3 regions of the Ramlibacter algicola genome follow, and region 3 is predicted to be linked to each of the others. Evidence: predicted binding sites of a transcription regulator. Region 3 holds the regulator's gene; each other region holds the start of a gene.
What was found. The regulator LexA, encoded in region 3, represses DNA repair genes until DNA is damaged. The targets are predictions, from matches to a motif close to ACTGTATNNNNATACAGT.
Positions count from the first base shown of each region.

Region 1 (7,081 bases), 610 kb from region 3:
GGAGAGCGCGCCTTCGTGCAGCGAGCCTTCATGCGGCGGGATGTCGACCACGATCGCATGCACGAGCGGGTCCGACGTCGGCGCGTCGGCGTCCTCGACGACGAGCGCCAGGCTGGCGGCCCCTTCCGGGATGCCGTGCCACTCGAGCGGCGGGGAGACGCCTTCGCCATCCGCCGTGTACCGCTCCGGGATCGGCGCATGGTCGGCGAACGCGAGGCTGGTGACGGTGACCGTGCCCAGCCCGGCGCGCAACCCGCATTTGTTGAAGACCAGCTTGTCGAGGCCGGCGCGGCGGTCGCGCAGCGCATGGCCCAGGGCTTCGGGAAGGTGTTCCAACATGGGGAGTCCTCGACGGTTGCAAGGGATGCTCGCGAAGGAGGCGCGACAGCGGGGTAGGACGGCGGCGACAGGTGGCCCAGCTGGCCTGGATTCCGGGTTTCGCCGGAATGACAATGATCAGTGGAAATCGCGGCTGCGGTTGTCGCGGCCCAGGCGGCCGAGCATGGGCGTGAGGTCCTCCAGCCGCTCGGCGACCAGGTGGCACACGCGGCCGTCCTCGCTGTCCTTGTCGCGTTGCCAGGTGCCGTGCACGGCCAGCAGGCGCGCGCGCATCAGCGGTTCGCGCTGGTCCTCGCGCACGCTGCGCCAGACGATGACGTTGACCGGCCCGGTTTCGTCCTCGAGGGTCACGAAGATCGTGCCGTTGGCCGTGGCGGGTTGCTGGCGCACGGTGACCATGCCGCACGCGGACACGCGGCGGCCGCCCGGCAACTTCGCGAGCTGCTCGGAATTCAGGAAGCGCTTCTTCGCCAGGCGCGATCGCAGCAATGCGAGCGGATGGCGGCGCAAGGTGAGCCCCATCGATTCGTAGTCGAACACGATCTCCTCGCCTTCCGGCGCTTCGGGCAGCGCGATGCCGGGTTCGAGGATCGGCGCGGCCTGCAGCAGTTCGGGCGCGCGGCGCTGCGCCGCCGCTTCCCACACCTGCTGGCGGCGATGCCCCGCGAGCGACTGCAAGGCATCGGCTGCAGCCAGTGCGCCAAGATCCGCGACGTCCAGCCTGGCGCGCAATGCGAGGTCCTCCGTGTCGCGGAACGGCCCTCCGCTTCGGCGGCTTTCGGCAATGCGCTTGCCGGCTTCCTCCTTCAGGCCGCCGACCAGTCGCAGGCCCAGGCGCACCGACGGCGCCGCCATGTCGCCTTCCAGAGAGCTGTCCCAATCGCTCGACGACACGTCGGGCGGCAGGGCCTGCACACCATGCCGCTGTGCGTCCTGGATCAATTGCGAGGGGCCGTAGAAGCCCATGGGCTGCGAGTTGAGCATCGCGGCCAGGAAGCACGCGGGCTCGTGGCACTTCAGCCAGCTGCTCGAATACGCTAGCAGCGCGAAGCTGTACGCATGGCTCTCCGGGAAACCGTAGTCGCCGAAGCCCTTCACCTGCTCGAAGATGCGGTGCGCGAACTCCTCGCTGTAGCCGTTGGCGAGCATGCCGCCCTTGAGGCGGGCCTCGAACTTGTCGACGCCGCCCTTCTTCTTCCAGGCCGCCATCGCGCGACGCAGCGAGTCCGCGTCGGTGGCGGAGAAGCCGGCGGCGAGCATCGAGATCTCCATCACCTGCTCCTGGAAGATGGGGATCCCCAGCGTGCGCTCCAGCGCCTTCTTCAGGCGCGGCTCCTCGCCGTCGTACTTCGAGCGCTCGTAGACGATCTCCTCGCCCTTGTCGCGCCGCGCCCGCGCCTTCAGGTAGGGATGCACCATGCCGCCGGTGATGGGGCCCGGGCGCACGATGGCGACTTCGACGACCAGGTCGTAGAACTCCCTGGGCTTCAGCCGCGGCAGCATCGACATCTGCGCGCGGCTCTCGATCTGGAACACGCCCACCGTGTCGGCCTTGCGCACCATCTCGTAGGTGGCGGGGTCCTCGTTGGGGATGTCGTAGATGGTGAATGGCTGGCCGCGCCGCAGCGAGATCAGGTCCAGGCAGCGGTGGATGGCGGTGAGAATGCCCAGCGCCAGCACGTCCACCTTCATCAGGCCCATGTCCTCCAGGTCGTCCTTGTCCCACTGGATGACCGAGCGGTCCTTCATGCTGGCGTTTTCCACCGGCACGAGACGCGTGAGCTTGGTCTGCGTGAGCACGAAGCCGCCGACGTGCTGGGACAGATGGCGAGGAAATCCCATCAGCTGCACCGTGAGCTCCAGCCACAGGCGCGCCTGGTGGTCGGGCAAGGACACGCCGCATTGCGCGGCCATGGCCTGCAGCTTCTCGGCGGCGATGGTGTCGTCGAACCAGTAGTGGTCCTTGGCGAAAGCGTCGACCAGCTTCTCGTCCACGCCCAGCGCCTTGCCGACGTCCCGGATCGCGCTGCGCGTGCGGTAGCTGATGACCACGGCAGCGATGGCCGAGCGCTCACGCCCGTACTTGTTGTAGATGTACTGGATCACCTCCTCGCGCCGCTCGTGCTCGAAGTCGACGTCGATGTCGGGCGGTTCGTTGCGGCGGTCGACGCTGATGAAGCGCTCGAGCAGCGGGCGCGACAGCATCGGGTCCATCGCCGTGATGCCCAGGCAGAAGCAGACGGCCGAATTGGCGGCCGACCCGCGCCCCTGGCACAGGATGCCCACCGAGCGCGCGTACTCCACGATGTCGTGCACGGTGAGGAAGAACATCTCGTAGCGGCACTGCTCGATCAGCACCAGCTCCTTGTCCACCAGCTCGCGCACGCGGTCGGGAATGCCTTGCGGATAGCGACGCTCGGCGCCGAGGTAGGTGAGATGCCGCAGCCCCTCGATGGGCGACATGCCCGGCGGCACCGTCTCCAGCGGGTAGTCGTAGCGGATCTCCTCCAGCTCGAAGCGGCAGCGTCGCATCACCTCCAGGGTGTTGGCGAGCAGCGGTGCCGGATAGGTGTCGGCCAGCCGCTTGCGCTGGCGCAGGTGCTTCTCGGCATTGCCCTGCAAGGCGAGCCCGCAGGCGTGCACCGGCTGGCCCAGGCGCACGGCCGTGACCACGTCCTGCAGCGGCTTGCGCGAGCGCGCATGCATGTGCACGTCGCCCGTCGCGACCAGGGGCACCCCCGTCGCAGCGCCGGCGTCCTGCAGCCGCGCGAGCCACAGGTCGTCGTCGACCAGGTGCGGCAGGTTCACGCCCAGCCACAGGTGCTCTCGATAGAGACCCCTCAGTTGCACCAGCCGTTCGCACAGCGCATGCAGCGGAAGGTCCTCTCCAGGCGCGCGCTTCGGCACCACGAGCACTTCGCAGCCTTGCAGTTGCGACCAGTTGCTGCCCGACCAGGACACGCGGTACTCGCCCTTGGGCGCCGTCATGCGGGCGGTGGTGATGAACTCGCACAGGCCGCCCCACCCCGCCAGGTCGCGTGCGATGGCAACCAGCCGGATGTCGCCGACTTCGAACTCCGCGCCATACAGCAGCCGGAAGTCGCGATGCCGCCGGATGCCGGGCTCATGGGACTCGAGCCGATCGATGAACGCCTTGTAGTCGCGCAGCCCCGACCAGGCGCGCACCACGCCCGCCACCGAGCATTCGTCGGTGATGGCCAGCGCCTCGTAGCCGAGGTCGTACGCACGCCGCACCAGTTCCTGCGGATGCGAGGCGCCACGCTGGAAGCTGAAGTTGGACAGGCAATGCAGTTCCGCATACCCGGGCAAGCGGTCGGGGCCGTCGCCCAGCACCGGCGGCAGCCGCTGCTCGTCCAGCAGCGGCTTGGGCTTGAACGGTTGTTCAGGCATACAGGCCCTGCAGGTACCAGGCGAATTCGCCATGCTCCGCGAGCTCGCGCGCCAGGTGCGCCGGCCGCTCACGGTAGATCCACACCAGCCCCGCTTGCGGGCTGCGCGCGATGAAGTAATCGCGCAGGGTGGGTCCTTCGGTGTCCCACCACGAAGTTTCGAGCCGGTACAGCCGTGCCAGGCGGCGCAGGGGACCGCCGAAGCACGGCGTCTCGCCTTGCGTCTTCAGGCGCAACGGCTGCGGCAGCATCCAGCTGGGATACAGCGCATCGGGCTCCTGCGTCAACGGCTTCCCACCCACTGGCGTGTTGCGCGCAGGGGCCCAGGCCTGCTTGCACTCGGGACGGTGGTCCTGCTGCGGCACCGGCACGACGACGTTGTCCTCCCCGAGCCGCACGGACAGGCGCTCGACCAATTGATGCAGCCGCTCGCCTTCGAGGCGGTCCTGCGGCAACAGGCTGGTGGTCATTCCGCCCCAGGGCACCGTGTCGACCGATCGCAGGCGCAGGTGGTTCGCTGGCGCCGACAGCTTCGCGCGATCCAGGTGCTCGCTGACCAGGCGGCGCAGATGCGCCATGTCCTGCGTGGGTTGCGCGGTGCGCACTAGCAACTGTTCCTTCGGTGGCAAGCGCACGCCGTTCAGGCGGCGCAGGTCGAGCGTCCACTCCAGTTCCAGCGCGAGCAGGCCCCGGTTTCGGGCCTGCAGCCAGAGGTGCAGGCGCTCCAGCAAGCGATCGGCAGCGAACATCAGCGCCGGGGCGCTTTCGGCGACCTGCACGAGTTCGGCCGTGAGGTCGAAGTCCTCCGGCAGCACGCACCAGGGGTACTGCTCGGGTCGTTCACCCCAGGCTGCATCGAGGGCAGCGACGAGGTCCGCACCGAAGCGGCGCGACACGCCACCGCGCGGCAGCGCCCGCAACTCGCCCCATGTGGTGGTGCCGGTGCGTTCGAGCACGCCGACGTGCGGACCGGCTGCGGTGAGCAGGTGCAGCGGCAGGTCGTCCGGACGGCGTGCCGGCGGATCGATGCCGCGGAGCTTGCAGCGCAGGAGAGCGAGGGCGACGAGGGACGTGCTCGCGGCGGCCCACACGGACTCGCCGCGGGACAGCAGCGCCTTCAGCAGCGCCCGCTTCCCCCCGAACAACCGCAAGCTGCCCGAGATCTCCAGCAGGATCGCCTCCTCCACCAGCGCCACGCGCGGGGTGAAGCGAAGCGACCACCAGGTCCAGGCTTGCCGGTCCGCATCAGGGGGTGGTGACAAGGCGATCCAGAACATGCGATCTCCTTTCTTCGGCCGGGACGGGTTGGATGCTGCGACGGCGAGACGCGAGCAAGGCGCGAAGGCGCGCGGGATGCGCGTGCAGGTGCAACGATTCCTGCATGGGTGGCCCCTTGCGCTTGAGGACCCGCACCTGCAGGTCGTCGACGCCGTCGACCAGCAACCGCAGCGGCGAGGGGCTGGCTTGCACCTGGGTGGACGCAGGACGAAAGGCGAACAGCAACTTGCCGTGCTGCCGTCCCGCGAGTTGCAGCCGCCGCAGGTCGGCCGCGCGGCACTGCGGCAGCCAGGCGAGCACGCCGGCCACTTCGGCGCAGCGCAAGGCCTGCTCGGCCGACCACAGCCTGGCCGCTGGTGCATCGGCCCGGATCCACAACAGCTGCTCGGCGGGCAACCCCTGGGCCGCCAGCGATGGCGTGAACGGCTCGCACGGTGCGCCGACCAGCACCATCGGTCCCGCGTGGTCGCTCACCCGCGCTGCCAGTGCCGGCAGGACGAGCTGCCAGGCATGCAGTTCAGGCCGCGCTTGCAGCACCTCGATGAGGCTGCCCAGCGGCCACCCACCACCCGGCAACTGGGCGTCGAGCGACGCATGCCCGCTGGGCAGCACCGCTTCCTCGCGGGCGAGGTCGGTGACCCGCCAGACGTGGGGGATGCGAAGGTCTGCAGCGGACTGCATGGAGGTGGAGGGATGGGTGGGGACAGCGCGGCGGTACTGGTGATTTATACAGTAAACTGCGTTCCTGCACTGTACGAATTCGTCGTCCTCTCGGAGGCGGGGACCCACCGCTTCCATGTCTGCCCTGCTTGAAGCGATGGGTTCCCGCCTGCGCGGGAACGACGGAGTTGTTCCCTAGAATCCCGCGCTTGTTCCGCCGTTTCGAATCCCTCCTCCACCCCTATCCCGAGCACGAGCCGGAGCTCCCGCCCAAGGGGTTCTTCCGCTTCGTGTGGACGTGCACCGACGGACTTCGTGGTTACCTGGCCGCATTGACGCTGCTGTCGGCCGCGGTCTCCGTCTTCGAAGCCCTGCTGTTCTGGATGCTCGGCCAGGTGGTCGACTGGCTCGGCAAGTCACGCCCCGAGTCGCTGTGGGCTGACCATGGGACGACGCTCACGATCCTCGGCGTGGTGCTGGTGTCCAGCATCGTGGTGGTGGCGCTGCAGTCCGCGCTGAAGCACCAGGGCCTGGCGATCAACTTCCCGCTGCGCCTGCGCTGGAACTTCCACCGCCTGATGCTGGGCCAGAGCATGGCCTTCTACGCCGACGAGTTCGCCGGCCGCATCACGACCAAGGTGATGCAGACCGCGCTGGCCGTGCGCGAGATGCTGTTCACCGGCAGCGAAGTGATCATCGGCATGGGCGCGTACTTCGTCACGATGGTGCTGCTGGCCGGCGGCTTCGATTCGCGGCTGATGCTGCCCTTCATCACCTGGCTCGGGTTCTATGGCGTCTCGGTCTGGTGGTTCGTGCCGCGCCTGGGCAAGGTGTCCAAGGCGCAGGCCGACGCGCGCGCGATGCTCACCGGCCGCATCACCGACGCGTACACCAACATCTCCACCGTCAAGCTGTTCTCGCACACGAACCGCGAGGCCCGCTTCGCCCGGCAGGCGATGCAGGAGTTCAAGTCCATCGGCGACCAGCAGATGCGCCTGGTCACCAGCTTCGAGATCGTCAACCACGCCCTCGTCATCGGCCTGGTGCTCGGGGCGACGGGCTACTCGCTGTGGCTGTGGACGCGCGGCGAGGTCGGCCCCGGCGCCGTGGCCGCCGTGACCGCCATGGCGATGCGCGTCAACGGCCTGTCGCACTGGATCATGTGGGAGATGGCCGCGCTGTTCGAGCACGTTGGCACCGTGCAGGACGGCATCGCCACCCTGAGCCGAGCCCGCGCGGTGGTCGACAGCCCCGACGCGAATACATTGGACGTGCCGCGCGGCGAGGTGGCCTTCGAGCACGTCACGTTCTCGTACGGCGGCGCCAAGCCCGTGATCGACGACTTCAAGCTGCGCGTGAAGCCAGGCGAGAAGATCGGCCTGGTGGGCCGCTCG
Region 1 is NZ_JAEDAO010000001.1:2,023,535-2,030,615, reverse strand. Features, by position in the region: gene I8E28_RS09900 (YbhB/YbcL family Raf kinase inhibitor-like protein) at 1-339, opposite strand, end outside; gene I8E28_RS09895 (error-prone DNA polymerase) at 457-3,750, opposite strand; gene I8E28_RS09890 (Y-family DNA polymerase) at 3,743-5,026, opposite strand; gene imuA (translesion DNA synthesis-associated protein ImuA) at 4,995-5,708, opposite strand; gene I8E28_RS09880 (ABC transporter ATP-binding protein) at 5,897-7,081, shown strand, end outside.
Region 1: the regulator LexA is predicted to act here: its motif matches at 5,744-5,761, upstream of imuA (translesion DNA synthesis-associated protein ImuA).

Region 2 (7,081 bases), 1.4 Mb from region 3:
GCCTGTCGTCGCACTTCACGTGGGTCAATCGCTCCAAGGAAAGCCTCACGCTGGATCTCAAGCAGCCCGCTGCGCTTGCGGTACTTAAGGACCTGCTGGCCGGAGCCGACGTCTTGGTACAGAACCTGGCGCCTGGCGGCGCGGCGCGAATGGGTCTCGGCTTCGAGGAACTCCATTCGGCATTCCCGCGTTTGATCGTCTGCGACATCTCCGGCTACGGGAACGATGGCCCGTACCGGGACAAGAAGGCCTACGACCTCCTGATTCAGAGCGAGGCCGGATACCTGTCCGTGACGGGGACGCCCGACGAACCTTGCAAGTCTGGTAATTCGATCGCTGACATTGCTGCAGGCATGTACGCCTACACGAGCATCCTCGCCGCCCTCCTGCAGCGCCAGCAGACGGGGCAGGGGTCGCACATCGATGTGTCGATGCTCGAGTGCCTTGCCGAGTGGATGGGCTTTCCCATGTACTACGCGTATGACGGCGCGCCGCCGCCGCCACGCAGCGGCGCCTCTCACGCGACGATTTATCCGTACGGCCCTTTCCAAGCTGGCGATGGAAAGTCCGTCATGCTGGGCCTCCAGAACGAGCGCGAGTGGAAGGCGTTTTGCGAGCACGTCTTGCTGCGCCCGACGCTGGCCCAGAGCCCGCTGTATTGCAGCAATGCCCAGCGCAACGAGAACCGCGCGGCCTTGCGGTCGCTGATCCTGGAGGAGTTCGGCAAGCTCACCGCGGCCGGTGTGATCGAGCGCCTCGAGCGCGCGAAGATCGCGAACGCGCAGGTCAACACGATGGCCGACCTGTGGTCGCACCCGCAGCTAAAGGCTCGAGGGCGACTGGGCCAGGTAAACACCTCGGTGGGGCCGATCGCGGCGCTACTGCCGCCGGGGCGCAACAACAGCTTCGAGTACCGCATGGACTCGATCCCAGCTGTGGGGGAGCACACGCAGGCCATCCTGCACGAGCTTGGACGTAGTGACGATGACATCGCGGCGCTGCGGCGGCAGCACGCGATCTGAGGCCCCGAGCATGGCTTCTTCGCGTCTTCCCCGTTCGTACCTATTCGTGCCGGGCGACCGGCCGGAGCGCCTCGCAAAGGCATGCGCAAGCGGCGCTGATGCGGTGATCGTCGATCTCGAGGACGCAGTTGCTCCGAGGCAGAAGGTCGCCGCGCGAGCAGCGCAGTACCCCGATAGCCGCTGTCTCGATACCCCGATTCGTACCCCGATAAGGTGCTGGACCGTCATGGACGTCCGTGGACCTCAGAAGACATAAAGCCCTGATTTCTCAGGGCTTTATGCTGCTTGGGGGACTTCGATGGACCCCTGTGGACAGGGTCCTTGGCGGAGCAGGAGTCCGCCATAGCCGCAATGACGCAGCCGAAAATCCGCCCTGCACGTCTGAATACCCAACAAACCACCCCACGACATCGCACGCGACCGGCGCGCAATTGGTGGAGAGATACGCTCCTAGGCACAGCATTCAGTGAGCCACAATACTGTATTTAAATACAGTAACTCCGACCGTGAACGCTGCGCTGCATGGCTGAGCCGCTTTGCCTGAGCCGCTAAGAAGGCGACCTCCCAATCGTGAGATGAAACCGCCGCAGCGTTTTCCCGGTTGAGCTCGCTATGGTGTGTCTCTACGATGCTGCACGCGTCTGCACTGCTCCTCAGCTGCACTCCCTGGAGGGATTCATCCAGTAAGATGCCGAAGATGAGGAGAAAAAAACCTGCCGAAGGTGGTCCCGTGGCGCATTTCGCTGGCCACGAGACGTTCCCACTTCGGCAGATGTGGCTTAAAAAGGCCTTTGACCAAGCCATTGATGGCGTAGTGAAGCGTTCGGCCTTTGCCGACGAGTCCGCCATCGCCGAATTCGGCGTCGGCAAAAACATGGTCGCGGCGATCAGGCATTGGGCCCTGGCTTGCGACGTGATTCGAGAGCCTGACGGCAACGCCGATTACCCACTCACCGAGAACGGGCGGCTCATCTTCGCTGACGACGGCTACGACCCGTACGCCGAGCACCCAACAACCGCGTGGTATTGCCATTGGTGTTTGGCTGGCCGCGGCACGCGCGCGACCACCTGGTATTGGCTTTTCAATCACGTGGTGGGTCCCACCTTCACGCGCGATGAATTGGAGGAGCCGCTGGCTGACTACGCCAAGAGCATCGACGCTAACCGCCGCCTGTCTCCGGCCACATTTTCGCGAGACATCGACACGTGCATCCGGGGTTATGCGCCGCGCGCCTCGGGCACCTCTCCCGAGGAATTCGCCGAGCCCATGCTCGCCGAATTGGGCCTCATCTACGAGGAGAAGAAGGGGCACTTCGCCTTTCGGCGGGGGCCCAAGGCGACATTGAGCGACGGCATGTTCGCGTTCGCCCTCGTTGACTTCTGGGACAAGACGGCAAAGGGGCAGAGCTCCTTGGCATTCGAGACCATCGCCTACGGCGATGGCTCGCCTGGGCGCGTTTTCAAGCTTGACGAGGAGTCGGTGGCCGACAGGCTCATGGGGCTCGCCGAGCTCACGCGCGATGCGCTCATTTGGACCGACACCGCGGGCCTGCGCCAAGTCATGCGCGACCCCGCACGGGGGGCGAGGCTGTCCGATCGCATGTTGAAGCGGGCCTACCATGGCTAAGCAGCACGACGCTCCTCTCTCAGACTTCGTCAGCCTCTCGCGGCTGTATCAGCGCTCAATACGCATCGACGTCGATTTGGGGCGCACCGACGCTCTCGACGGATATGTCTGCCATGCGACCTCGCGCGCGGCGTTGGAGAGCATGGCCACGCAGCTCTCGCAGAGCAATCAGAGGGCCTTCACCCTTACGGGACCTTTCGGCGGAGGCAAGTCGTCGCTGGCCGTGGCGCTCGCTAGCGCTCTCTCCGATTCCAAGTCCGTTCGTCAAAAGGCCCGCGACCTACTCAGAGCCTCCGAGATCCGCGCTTTCGACACCGCGTTCGCGTGCCGGCGCAGTTGGCTCGTCGTTCCGGTTGTCGGCAAGAGAGGCAGCGTCGTCGAGGAGCTCACAAAGGCGCTGCATGAGGCGCGGGGCGCGCGAGGCGAGCCGAAGAAGCTCACCCCCACAGCCTTGATCGATCAAATCTGCGACCTGGCGGATTCCCGTGAGTGGGACGGCGTGCTCGTGCTCATCGACGAAATGGGCAAGTTTCTCGAAGCCTCGGCCCTCGAGCTCGGCGACGACGTTAACTTCTACCAAGATTTGGCCGAACGCGTCGGCCGCATCAAAGGGAAAGCCGTCGTCGTCGGCATCTTGCATCAAGCCTTCGCGCAATATGCGAAGCGCCTTGGCGCCGAGGCGCGCGAGGGCTGGACGAAAGTCCAAGGCCGTTTCGCCGACATCCCTCTCGTTGCCGCGAGCGACGAGGTCGTTGAGCTCATTGGCCGGGCGATTGTCGCTAAGAGGCGAGAGGGCCTGGGCGATCCGGCCGCCGCGGCCATCGCGGCATCCATCCGCTCTCGCAGGCCCGCGGTGGGTCCGAAATTCGCCGAGAGCCTCTCCAAATGCGCCCCGCTGCATCCGGCCATGGCGGCGTTGCTGGGGCCGATCTCCAAACGGCAGTTTGGGCAGAACGAACGCAGCGTATTTGGCTTTCTGGCGTCCGTCGAGCCCCACGGCTTCCGCTCCTATCTGCAGGCGACGCCCGCAAAGGACCTGCGTTGGTATCGCCCTGACGACTACTGGGACTACCTAAGGGCCAACTTGGAGCCCGCGATCCTCGCTTCCCCCGACGGCCACCGTTGGGCGCAGGCGGTCGAAGCCGTAGAGCGGGCAGAAGCGAAGAGTGGAGACAAGCTCCACGTCGCGTTGATCAAGAACGTGGCGGTCATCGACCTCTTCCGCAATGGCTCCGGGTTGGCTGCTGAGCTCGATGTGCTCGCCGCGATCTTCTCTGACGTGCCCAGGGAGCGAGTCGACGCCGCTCTCTCCGAGCTCGCCGCGATGCGCGTGCTCTTGTTCAAAAAGCACATTTCGGCCTGGTCCGTTTTCGAGGGCAGCGACTTTGACATCGAAGCCGCCATCTCGCAAACCCGCGCCGCGCAGCCTGCGCTGGATTTCGGCCTGCTCTCGAGCCTGGCGAATCTGCACCCAGTCGTCGCCAAACGGCACTACCACGACACCGGCACGATGAGGTGGATGAACGTGGCCCTGTGCCGCCTGGGAGAGGCCCCGCGGCTCGCCGACAACTTCGCACCAACGCGCGGCGAGTTTGGAACTTTCTTGCTGGCGCTGCCTGACAAAAGCGCGGACTTCAAGGGCTCGTCTCGGCATGCCGCGCAGCACGCTCGGCTTCGACCTTGGCCGGTCGTCGTGGGCGTCCCGCCGAACTTCGCAAAGATCGAGGAGCTTGGCTCCGAGCTCGTGGCTCTGCAACAAGTGCAAGCGCGACATGAGCTTCAGGGCGACCCCGTCGCTCGTCGCGAGGTGCATGCCAGGCTCGCGGAAGTGAGATCGAGCCTTCAAGAGGAGTTGCGCTCCGGAATCCTCAATGCTCGCTGGCAGTTTGGCGCCGAGCCGGCTGAGACTGGACTAAAACTATCCAGAATCGCTTCGAAGCTAGCCGACGATCTCTACGAACAGTCGCCCAGCGTGTGGAGCGAACTGGTGAACCGGGCGGAGCCGTCGAGCAACAGCGTGAAGGCGCGTCGCGACCTGATTCACAAGATGCTGTCACACGAAGCCGTGGAAAACCTCGGTATCGAGCGCTTTCCGGCCGAGCGGGGCCTGTACGTCGCCTTGCTAGGCCATCCGAAGCTTCACGTGCGAGCGCCAGATGGCAACTGGAAGTTTGCCGCGCCCCGCGAGGATGACGAATCCGCCAGCTTCAAAGGCCTCTGGGACGCGACCCGAACGCTCCTCGGCGACTCCGCTGCTCGGGTATCGGCGACCGACATCCACAAGCTTTGGGCTGCCCCTCCGATTGGCATGCGAGCCGGGATCATGCCGGTCTACCTGACCGCCTTCCTGCTCGCCAACAAGGGCAATCTCGCGCTCTACAAGGATGGCATTTTCATCCCCGAGCTCACCGAGGCAGACCTTGACGAATATCTGCAGGACGAGAGCCGCTTCTCGCTGCGCTGGATTGTCATCGACGAGCAGAAGACCGCGATCCTCGAAGGCGTGGCGAAGGTTCTCTCTGAGCTTGGGGCCACTCCTGAGTCGATGGACCCGCTGGAGGCCGCGCGTGGACTCGTCGCGCTCGTCTTCTCGCTACCCGCCTGGTCGCAGCGCACGACCCGCGTGGGCGCGAAGGCGCGCGCCGTGCGCGACACGCTGCTCAAGGCGAGCGATCCGCATAAGGTGTTGTTCGTCGACCTGCCGGCCGCGCTCGATGGCCAAGTGGGAGCCCAATTCGTCGAGGAGCTCAGGGCGCCGGTCGCCGAGCTCGTTGGTGCTTACGACCAGCTGTTGCTGGGCATCGAAGAGGCCATGCTGGCGGAGCTCGACGCTTCGCGCAACGACTTGGCGAGCCTGCGCGCGCGAGCCGCCATGCTCGAGGGCGTGAGTGGCGATCTTCGGCAAGAAGCGTTCTGCGCACGCTTAGCCAAGCATGACGGCAGTCGGGCGAGCATCGAAGGCATTCTGAGCCTCGCAGCCAACAAGCCTCCGCGCGATTGGAACGACCGTGACATCGACGCGGCGAGCCTCGATATCGCCCAGGCGGCTTTGCGGTTCCGGCGAGACGAGGCCTTTGTGGCCGTGAAAGGGCGCAAGCCCAAGACCGACGCGTTCGCGGTCGTGTTTGGCGCCGGCCCCGATACACGCACGCTTTCTCGCGCGTTCGCCGTCTCGGACAAGCACGCGCCGAAGGTGGACGAGCTCGTCGACAAGCTCGTCGCCGACCTAACCTCGCAAGGACTGCGGACCGAGTTGCTGCTGGCTGCCCTGGCGAAGACCGGCATGCGACTAAGCGAGAAAGACATCAACGACAGGAGCTCGACCCATGGCTGAGAAGCATGTGCTCGGAATCTCCGGAGGACGCGATAGCGCGGCTCTGGCCGTCTACGTACGGCAGCATCGGCCGGAGCTGGACGTCGACTACTTTTTCACGGACACCGGTAAGGAGCTGCCGGAGGTCTACGAGTTTCTGGGCCGGCTCGAAGGCTTCCTTGGCAAGCCGATCGCGAGGCTCAATCCGCGCCGTGACTTTGACTTCTGGCTGCGCGAATACAACCATTTCCTGCCCTCGCCGCAGACGCGCTGGTGTACCAAACAGTTGAAGCTCGCCCCATTCGAGCAGTGGATCAAGCCGATGCTCGCCGCGGGCGACAAGGTGACGACCTACGTGGCCATCCGCTCGGACGAGGACTACCGTGAGGGCTACAGCGCCAAGCATCCGAACCTGACGGTGAGCCTGCCCTTCCGCGAGGCAGGGATCGACAAGAAGGGGGTGCATGACATCCTGGAATCGTCTGGCGTCGGCCTGCCGAAGTACTACGACTGGCGCTCGCGCAGCGGGTGCACGTTCTGCTTCTTCCAACAGAAGATCGAGTGGGTGCGGTTGAAGGAACGCCATCCCGAGGCTTTCGAGGAGGCCAAGAGCTACGAAAAGAACGCCATCGAGCATGGCTCACCGTTTACTTGGTCCAAGGGGGAGCCGCTCGACGAACTCGAAAAGCCAGCGCGAGTCATTCAGATCGTTGCGGACTACGATCGCCGCAGGCAACGCGAATTGGCGCGCCGACCCGTGAATCCGCTGCGCCCCGCGGAGCTGCAGCGGTGCGAAGACCTCGACGAACTCTTTGGCGAGGACGAAGGCGGCGGAGCTTGCGTCGTGTGTCACAAGTAGCCCTCGAGATCGGATCCCAGAGATGCGCGCCTTCGACCTCAGCGACCTAGAGCCGGAGAACGTCCATGTCGTTTAAGGTCACCGCGCGCACGATCCTGGAGCTCGGATCCGAACTTATCAGTTCGGACATCATCGCCTTCTACGAGCTGATCAAAAACGGATTCGATGCGGGAACCAAGGACGGAGTCGACATCCGCTTCAACATTGTCATCCGCCGCAACTCATACCTTGATCTTCGACGCAAAGCCCTTGCCAAGCCC
Region 2 is NZ_JAEDAO010000001.1:1,210,791-1,217,871, reverse strand. Features, by position in the region: gene I8E28_RS05920 (CaiB/BaiF CoA transferase family protein) at 1-1,022, shown strand, start outside; partial or broken gene I8E28_RS20625 (aldolase/citrate lyase family protein) at 1,033-1,185, shown strand; gene I8E28_RS05910 (DUF4007 family protein) at 1,711-2,649, shown strand; gene I8E28_RS05905 (ATP-binding protein) at 2,642-5,983, shown strand; gene I8E28_RS05900 (phosphoadenosine phosphosulfate reductase family protein) at 5,976-6,821, shown strand; gene I8E28_RS05895 (sensor histidine kinase) at 6,887-7,081, shown strand, end outside.
Region 2: the regulator LexA is predicted to act here: its motif matches at 1,501-1,518, upstream of I8E28_RS05910 (DUF4007 family protein).

Region 3 (7,081 bases):
CCGACCCGGTGCAACCGCCCACCATGCAGGCGCCCCTGCACGTCAGCGCGCGCACCGACGGCGACTTCCAGCCCAGCCAGACCGGCACCCGCGCGCTGAAGGCCGAGGAACTGCACGACGTGCAGCAGGAAGCCGACTTCTTCTCGTCGCTCGGTGAATACGACCGCGCCATCGACGTCCTGCGCAGCCACATCCAGGCCAATCCCGAGACCAGCGCCGTCGCGTGGCTGGACCTGGTCGAGATCTACCACCGGCTGGGCCGGCGCGAGGACTTCGAGTGGGTGCGGCGCGAATTCCAGCGCCGCTTCAACGCGAAGGTGCCCGAGTTCGACAACTACAGCCTGGAAAACGCCGGCATCGAGGCCTACGACAACGCGATGCAGCGCATCGTCGCGCTGTGGCCCGCGCGCCGCGTGCTGGACGTCATCGAGGAGTCGATCTTCCGCGGCCCGAGCAAGGACGGCGCCCAGGCCTTCAGCCTGCAGGCCTACCGCGAGCTCCTCCTGCTGCACCACATCGGCCAGCAGGTGCTGACGGACACTGGCTCCCACAGCGGCTTCCACGAGGATGCGAGCGAGCTGGTCGGCGGCAACTCGGACTTCGGGGCCGAAGGGTTCTCGCACACGTCGATCCACCCGCTGTCGACGGGCCAGTCCGGCAACGACGAAGCCGACGGGCAGGGCGTGGTGCTGGACCTCGACCTGAACCTGGACGAGGCCCCGGCGGCACCGGCGAACGGTGCCATGCTGGATTTCGACCTGCCGGAGATCGACCCGGCACTGGCGGCCCCTTCGCGCGGTTCGCGCGAGTGACGCGGCGCCTCAGCGGCGCACTTGCAACGACGCCGGATTGACGACGTTCGTCGGGTTGCCCTCGATGAAGTTCACGACGTTGTCGAACGCCTGCCCGAAGTACATCTCGTAGCTCTCCTGCTCGACGTAGCCGATGTGCGGCGTGCAGATGCAGTTCTCCAGCCGCAGCAGGGCGTGCCCCTGCAGGATCGGTTCGCTCTCGAACACGTCCACCGCCGCCATGCCCGGGCGCCCGCGGTTGAGGGCCGCGATCAGGGCGTCGTGCTCCACCAGCTCGGCGCGCGACGTGTTGACGAACAGCGCGGTGGGTTTCATGCGGCTGAAGTCCTCGAGCTTGACCATGCCGGCCGTCTCCGGGTTGAGCCGGATGTGCAGCGACAGCACGTCGCTCTCCGCAAACAGCTGCTCGCGGGTCTCGGCGACTTCCAGGCCGTCAGCCATGGCCCGCGAGCGCGAGCCGTCGCGGCCCCACACGAGCACCCGCATGCCGAAGGCGCGGCCATAGCTGGCGACCAGCTGGCCGATCTTCCCGTAGCCCCAGATGCCCAGCGTCTTGCCACGCAGGACCACGCCGAGGCCGAAGTTCGGCGGCATGGACGCGGACTTCATGCCCGACTGCTGCCAGGCGCCGTGCTTGAGCGTCTGGATGTACTGGGGCAGGCGGCGCATCGACGCCATGATGAGCGCCCAGGTGAGTTCCGCCGGCGCATAGGGCGAGCCCTGGCCCTCGGTGACGGGGATGCCTCGTTCCGTGCACGCGTCGATGTCGATGTGCGGGCCGGCGCGGCCGGTCTGCGAGATCAGCTTGAGCCGCGGCAGCTTCTCGAGCAGCTGGCGCGTGATGTGCGTGCGCTCGCGGATCAGGACGATGACGTCGGCATCGCGCAGGCGCACCGACAGCTGGCCGATGCCCTTGACGGTGTTCGTGTAGACCTTCGCCGGGTAGGCTTCGAGCTTGGCAGCGCAATGCAGCTTGCGCACCGCATCCTGGTAGTCATCGAGGATCACGATGTTCATGCCGGCATTGTGCCTGTGCGGCCGCGGACGGACGGGCAGCGGCTAGCATCGCGCTACCACTGTCCGGCTCGACCCCAAGGAGAACTGCATGCCGATCACGATGTCCAGCGCCAGCGTCCCGACGTTTCGCAACACGCTGCGCAACCTCGACCACATCCTCGACAAGGCGGCCGCCCACGCGCAGGCGCGCAAGTTCGACCCGGTGAACCTCACCAGCTTCCGGCTCGCGCCGGACATGCTGCCGTTCACGAGCCAGGTGCAGATCGCCTGCGATGCGGCCAAGAACTGCGTCGCTCGCCTGTCCGGCGTGGAGGCGCCGCGTTTCGAGGACAACGAGAAGACGTTCGAGGAATTGCGGGCGCGCATCGCGAAGACGCTCGCCTGGCTGGAGAGCGTGCCCGCCGACCGGCTGGACGGGACCGAGGACAAGGACATCACCTTCCCGGTGGGCCGCGAGACGACCCGCACGATGAAGGGCGAGGCCTACCTGAAGCACTGGGCCATCCCGAACTTCTTCTTCCACGTGGGGATGGCGTACGCCATCCTGCGGCACAACGGCGTCGAGCTGGGCAAGTCCGACTACCTGGCCGGCGCTGCGCGCTGAGGCTGGCGCGGCGGCGTCAGGCGGCGGCGGCTTCCAGCGCCGCGAGGCGGTCGAGTTCGGCGCAGACGTCCGCCATGCGGCCGGAGATCACCATGCGGCCCGCGGTCGTGCGCGGATGCGCGGCGTCGACGACGCGCAGCACGCGCACCGGCCGCAGCGTGGGCGCATTGGCGGCGGGCCACGCCACGTGCGCGTGGCCTGCTTGCATGTGCAGGCCACCGGTACCCACCACGTGCAAGCGGCGCGTGCGAGGCTCGCCGCGCAGTGCGCCCCAGGCCCGGCGCAGCGGTGCCCACAGCTGCGCAAAAGTGCAGATCGTCCATCCCATGTCGTCTCTCCTGCTGGTTCGAGGTTCGGAACACAGGCGAGATTGGTTGGAACACCGGGCGGTGCAGGGTGATGGCGCCCTTCGCGCCATACGCCCGCCACCTGCGGCCGCCCGGACGGATTCACATCAGCATGGTGTTGCGGATCAGGCCGACCGCGAGGCCTTCGATCTCGAACGGTTCGCCCGGCTCGACCACGATGGTCGGGTAGTCCGGGTTCTCGGCATGCAGCTCGATCAGGTGCTTGTTGCGCTTGAAGCGCTTGACGGTGACCTCGTCGCCCAGTCGCGCGACGACGATCTGGCCGTTCTTGGCTTCGCGCGTGGACTGCACGGCGAGCAGGTCGCCATCCATGATGCCGGCGTCGCGCATCGACATGCCGCGCACCTTGAGCAGGTAGTCGGGGCGGCGCTGGAACAGGCTGCTCTCGACGTAGTAGGTCTGGTCGACGTGCTCCTGCGCGAGGATGGGCGAGCCTGCGGCCACGCGGCCGACGAGGGGCAGCGCGAGCTGCGCGAGGCTTTGCAGCGGCAGCGGGAACTGCTTGAAGCGCGATTCGTGGATGGAGCGCAGCGTGTCGCTCTTGAGGCGGATGCCGCGCGAGGTGCCGCTCACCAGTTCGATGACGCCCTTGCGCGCCAGCGCCTGCAAATGTTCCTCGGCGGCGTTGGCGGACTTGAACCCCAGTTCCGCGGCGATTTCCGCGCGGGTGGGCGGCGCGCCAGTGCGCGCGATGGCGGACTGGATCAAGTCCAGAATCTGCTGTTGCCGGGCGGTGAGCTTGGGCGTCTCGATCATCGGGGCCTCCTGCGGGCTGTCACTGGGTGTCCATCCAGTGCCTGTATTTTTAACCAGTTTCGTGAAAGAGCGCAAGTGATGGCGGATCGGATCGTTGTTCTGGGGACCGGGGGCACGATTGCCGGGCGCGGGCGAGGCCCGCAGGACCACGTCGGCTACCGCTCGGGCGAAGTCCCGGTGGGCGACTTGTTGGCCGGCATTCCCGTGCCGGGAGGCGTTCGCGTGGACGTCGAGCAGATCGCGCAGGTGGACAGCAAGGACATGGACCCGCAGGTCTGGGCCACGCTGGTGGCTCGCTGCAGCGAAGCGCTTGCGCAGGAGGACGTGCGCGGCATGGTCGTCACCCATGGCACCGACACGCTGGAAGAGACGGCGTACGTGTTGCACCGCTGCGTGCCGGCGAGCAAGCCGGTGGTGCTCACGTGCGCGATGCGTCCTGCCACCGCCTTGTCGCCCGATGGACCGCAGAACCTCGCCGACGCGTTGCTCATCGCCGCACAAGACGGTGCCCATGGCGTGCTGCTCGCGTGCGCTGGCCGCGTCCACGGCGCGGTGGGCTTGCGCAAGGTGCATCCCTACCGCCTCGATCCGTTCGAGTCCGGCGAGGGCGTGGTCGGCTACGTCGAGGATTCGCGCTGGCGCCCGTCCCGCGACTGGCCTGTCGCGCCCGCGGCTTCGATGTCACTGCCGAACGCCGAGTGGCCCTGGGTCGCGATCGTCATGAGCCACGCCGGCGCCGATGCGCGCCAGGTGGATGCGCTGGTGCGCGACGGCGTCCGTGGCCTCGTCGTGGCGGGGACGGGCAACGGCACCGTGCACCACGCGCTGGCCGCCGCGCTGCGACAGGCGAGTGCGCGTGGGGTGCGCGTCGTGCGCACCACGCGGTGCGCGGAAGGACTGGTGGTGGATGGCGGCCGCGATGCGGAGTTCGAGACCCTGCCGCTCACGCCCGTGCAGGCACGGGTGGAACTCCAGTTGCGGCTGGCGGCCGCCTGAGCGAGATCAGCCGGCGAGTGCCTGCAGGGCGCGCGCCGTGATCTCTTCGACGGTGCCGATGCCGCTGATGGCGCGGTAGCGGGGCGCGTTGACCGGATCGGCCTTGGCCCAGTTCGAGTAGTAGTCCACCAGCGGGCGCGTCTGCGAGGCATAGACCTCCAGGCGCTTCTTCACCGTGTCCTCGCGATCGTCGTCGCGCTGGATCAGCGGCTCGCCGGTGACGTCGTCACGGCCTTCCACCTTGGGCGGGTTGAACTTCACGTGGTACGTGCGGCCCGAGCCCGGGTGCGAGCGGCGGCCGCTCATGCGCTCGATGATCGCTTCGAAGGGAACGTCGATCTCGAGGACGTAATCGAGCTTGACGCCTGCGTCCTTCATCGCGTCGGCCTGCGGGATCGTGCGCGGGAAACCGTCGAACAGGAAGCCCTTCGCGCAATCCGGCTGCGCCAGGCGTTCCTTCACCAGGCCGATGATCAGGTCGTCGCTGACCAGGCCACCGGAGTCCATCACCTTCTTGGCGGCCAGCCCGAGGGGCGTGCCGGCCTTGACCGCTGCGCGCAGCATGTCACCCGTCGAGATCTGCGGGATGCCGTACTTCTCGCAGATGTACGCGGCCTGGGTGCCTTTGCCGGCGCCTGGCGCGCCCAGCAAGATCAATCTCATGGATGTCCTCGGATGGTCTCTGGGGGGCGGGCGCTGCAGGCCCGCTTTCATTGGCGCGGGCCTTCGCGCCTCTCTCGGTCGAGGATAGCACGCACCCCTTCGGGGACCTTACGCGCGCGCCGAGCCGAACAGCGCGCGCACGCGCTCGAGATCCTCGGGCGTGTCCACGCCGGGCGCGGGCGCCGCGGCACTCACGTGCACCGCGATGCGATGGCCGTGCCACAGCGCACGCAACTGCTCCAGCGCCTCGGTGCGCTCGATCGGCGCCTGGGCCAGGGCCGGGAACGCGCGCAGGAAGTCGCAGCGGTAGCTGTAGATGCCGACGTGGCGCAGCGGCGCGGGATCGTCCGGCAGGCGATCGACGCCGGCGGCGAACCCGTCGCGCCACCAGGGCAGCGGCGCGCGGCTGAAGGTGAGGGCGAGGCCGCTGGCGTCGGTGACGACCTTGACGACGTTCGGGTTCACGAAGTCGGCCACCGACTGGATCGGGTGCGCCGCGGTGCCCATCGCGGCGCCGGGATGGGCGTCGAGCACGCGTGCCACGGCGTCGATGAGCGACGGCTCGATCAGCGGCTCGTCGCCTTGCACGTTGACGACGAGGTCGTCGCCGGCCAGGCCAAGCGCCACGGCTGCTTCGGCGAGGCGGTCGGTGCCAGAGGGATGGCTGGCTGCGGTGAGCACGGCTTCGACGCCATGCGCGCGGCACGCGTCGGCGATGCGCTCGCTGTCGGTGGCGACGGCCACGCGCTGGGCAGCCGAGACGCGCGCCTGTTCCGCGACGCGCACGACCATCGGCTTGCCGCCGATGTCGGCGAGCGGCTTGTCAGGCAGCCGCGTGGAGGCCAGCCGGGCGGGAATGAGGACGGTGAATCGCACTCAGGCCAACGGCGTGCGCGCGGGGTGCCGCTCGAGGTCTTCGTCGCTCAGGGGCCGCGCCTGGTCCTCGAGCAGCACCGGGATGCCGTCGCGGACCGGGTAGGCCAGGCGTGCGCTGCGCGAGACGAGTTCCTGCCGGGTGCGGTCGTAGTCGAGGTGCCCCTTGGTGACGGGGCAGACCAGCAACTCAAGCAGCTTGGGATCCATGCGTCGATGATAGCCGTGCATCCAGCCACGCATCGAGTGCACGCCAGAACGCCGGGTCGATGTCCACCTCGAGCGGCACCGCCAGCGCATCGGGCCGAAGCTTCCAAAGCTTGGCCGCGTCCTTCTCCGTGCACAGCACGATCGCGTCGCGATCGTCCAGGCCGGCCGGCAGGCTGTCGAAGCGGTCGTGGTCGGGCAGGGCGACGGTCGCTGCGAGCCCGACGCCGCGGGCGCGCAGCATGTCGAAGAACACCTGCGGCTGCGCGATGCCGGCGACCGCGATGCAGCGCCGGGTGCGCAGCGACTGCAGGTCGATCGTGCGTCCATCGGAACCGAGCGCGGTCCCCGCCAGTTGGCGCCGCACGGTGAATCCCTCGATGCCGCGCGCGCCTTCCGTGCGGAGCACCAGGTCGGCAGGGCGCGGCCACGGTTCGCGCAGCGGCCCGGCGGGCAGGGGCCACCCGTTGCCGATGCCGCGATCGTCGAACACGACGATTTCCAGGTCGCGTGCGAGCGCGTGGTGCTGCAAGCCGTCGTCGCCCAGCACCACGCGAACGTCCGGGTGGCGGCGCAGCAGCAGTTGCACGGCCTCCTGGCGCCGTGCGGCGACGGTCACGGGCACCGCCGCGGAGCGCGCGATGAGCAAGGGTTCGTCCCCGGAGCGCCTGGGATCGGTGTCCGGCGTGACCTCGAGGACCGCGTCGCCGTCACGCCCATGGCCGCGGGAGACGACACCAGATGAGATGCCGCGCTTCCGCAGGTGGCGTGCAATGGCGATCACG
Region 3 is NZ_JAEDAO010000001.1:2,637,822-2,644,902, reverse strand. Features, by position in the region: gene I8E28_RS12815 (type IV pilus assembly protein FimV) at 1-812, shown strand, start outside; gene I8E28_RS12810 (D-2-hydroxyacid dehydrogenase family protein) at 822-1,829, opposite strand; gene I8E28_RS12805 (DUF1993 domain-containing protein) at 1,918-2,433, shown strand; gene I8E28_RS12800 (hypothetical protein) at 2,450-2,761, opposite strand; gene lexA (transcriptional repressor LexA) at 2,883-3,557, opposite strand; gene I8E28_RS12790 (asparaginase) at 3,636-4,553, shown strand; gene adk (adenylate kinase) at 4,560-5,216, opposite strand; gene kdsB (3-deoxy-manno-octulosonate cytidylyltransferase) at 5,325-6,092, opposite strand; gene I8E28_RS12775 (Trm112 family protein) at 6,093-6,299, opposite strand; gene lpxK (tetraacyldisaccharide 4'-kinase) at 6,280-7,081, opposite strand, start outside.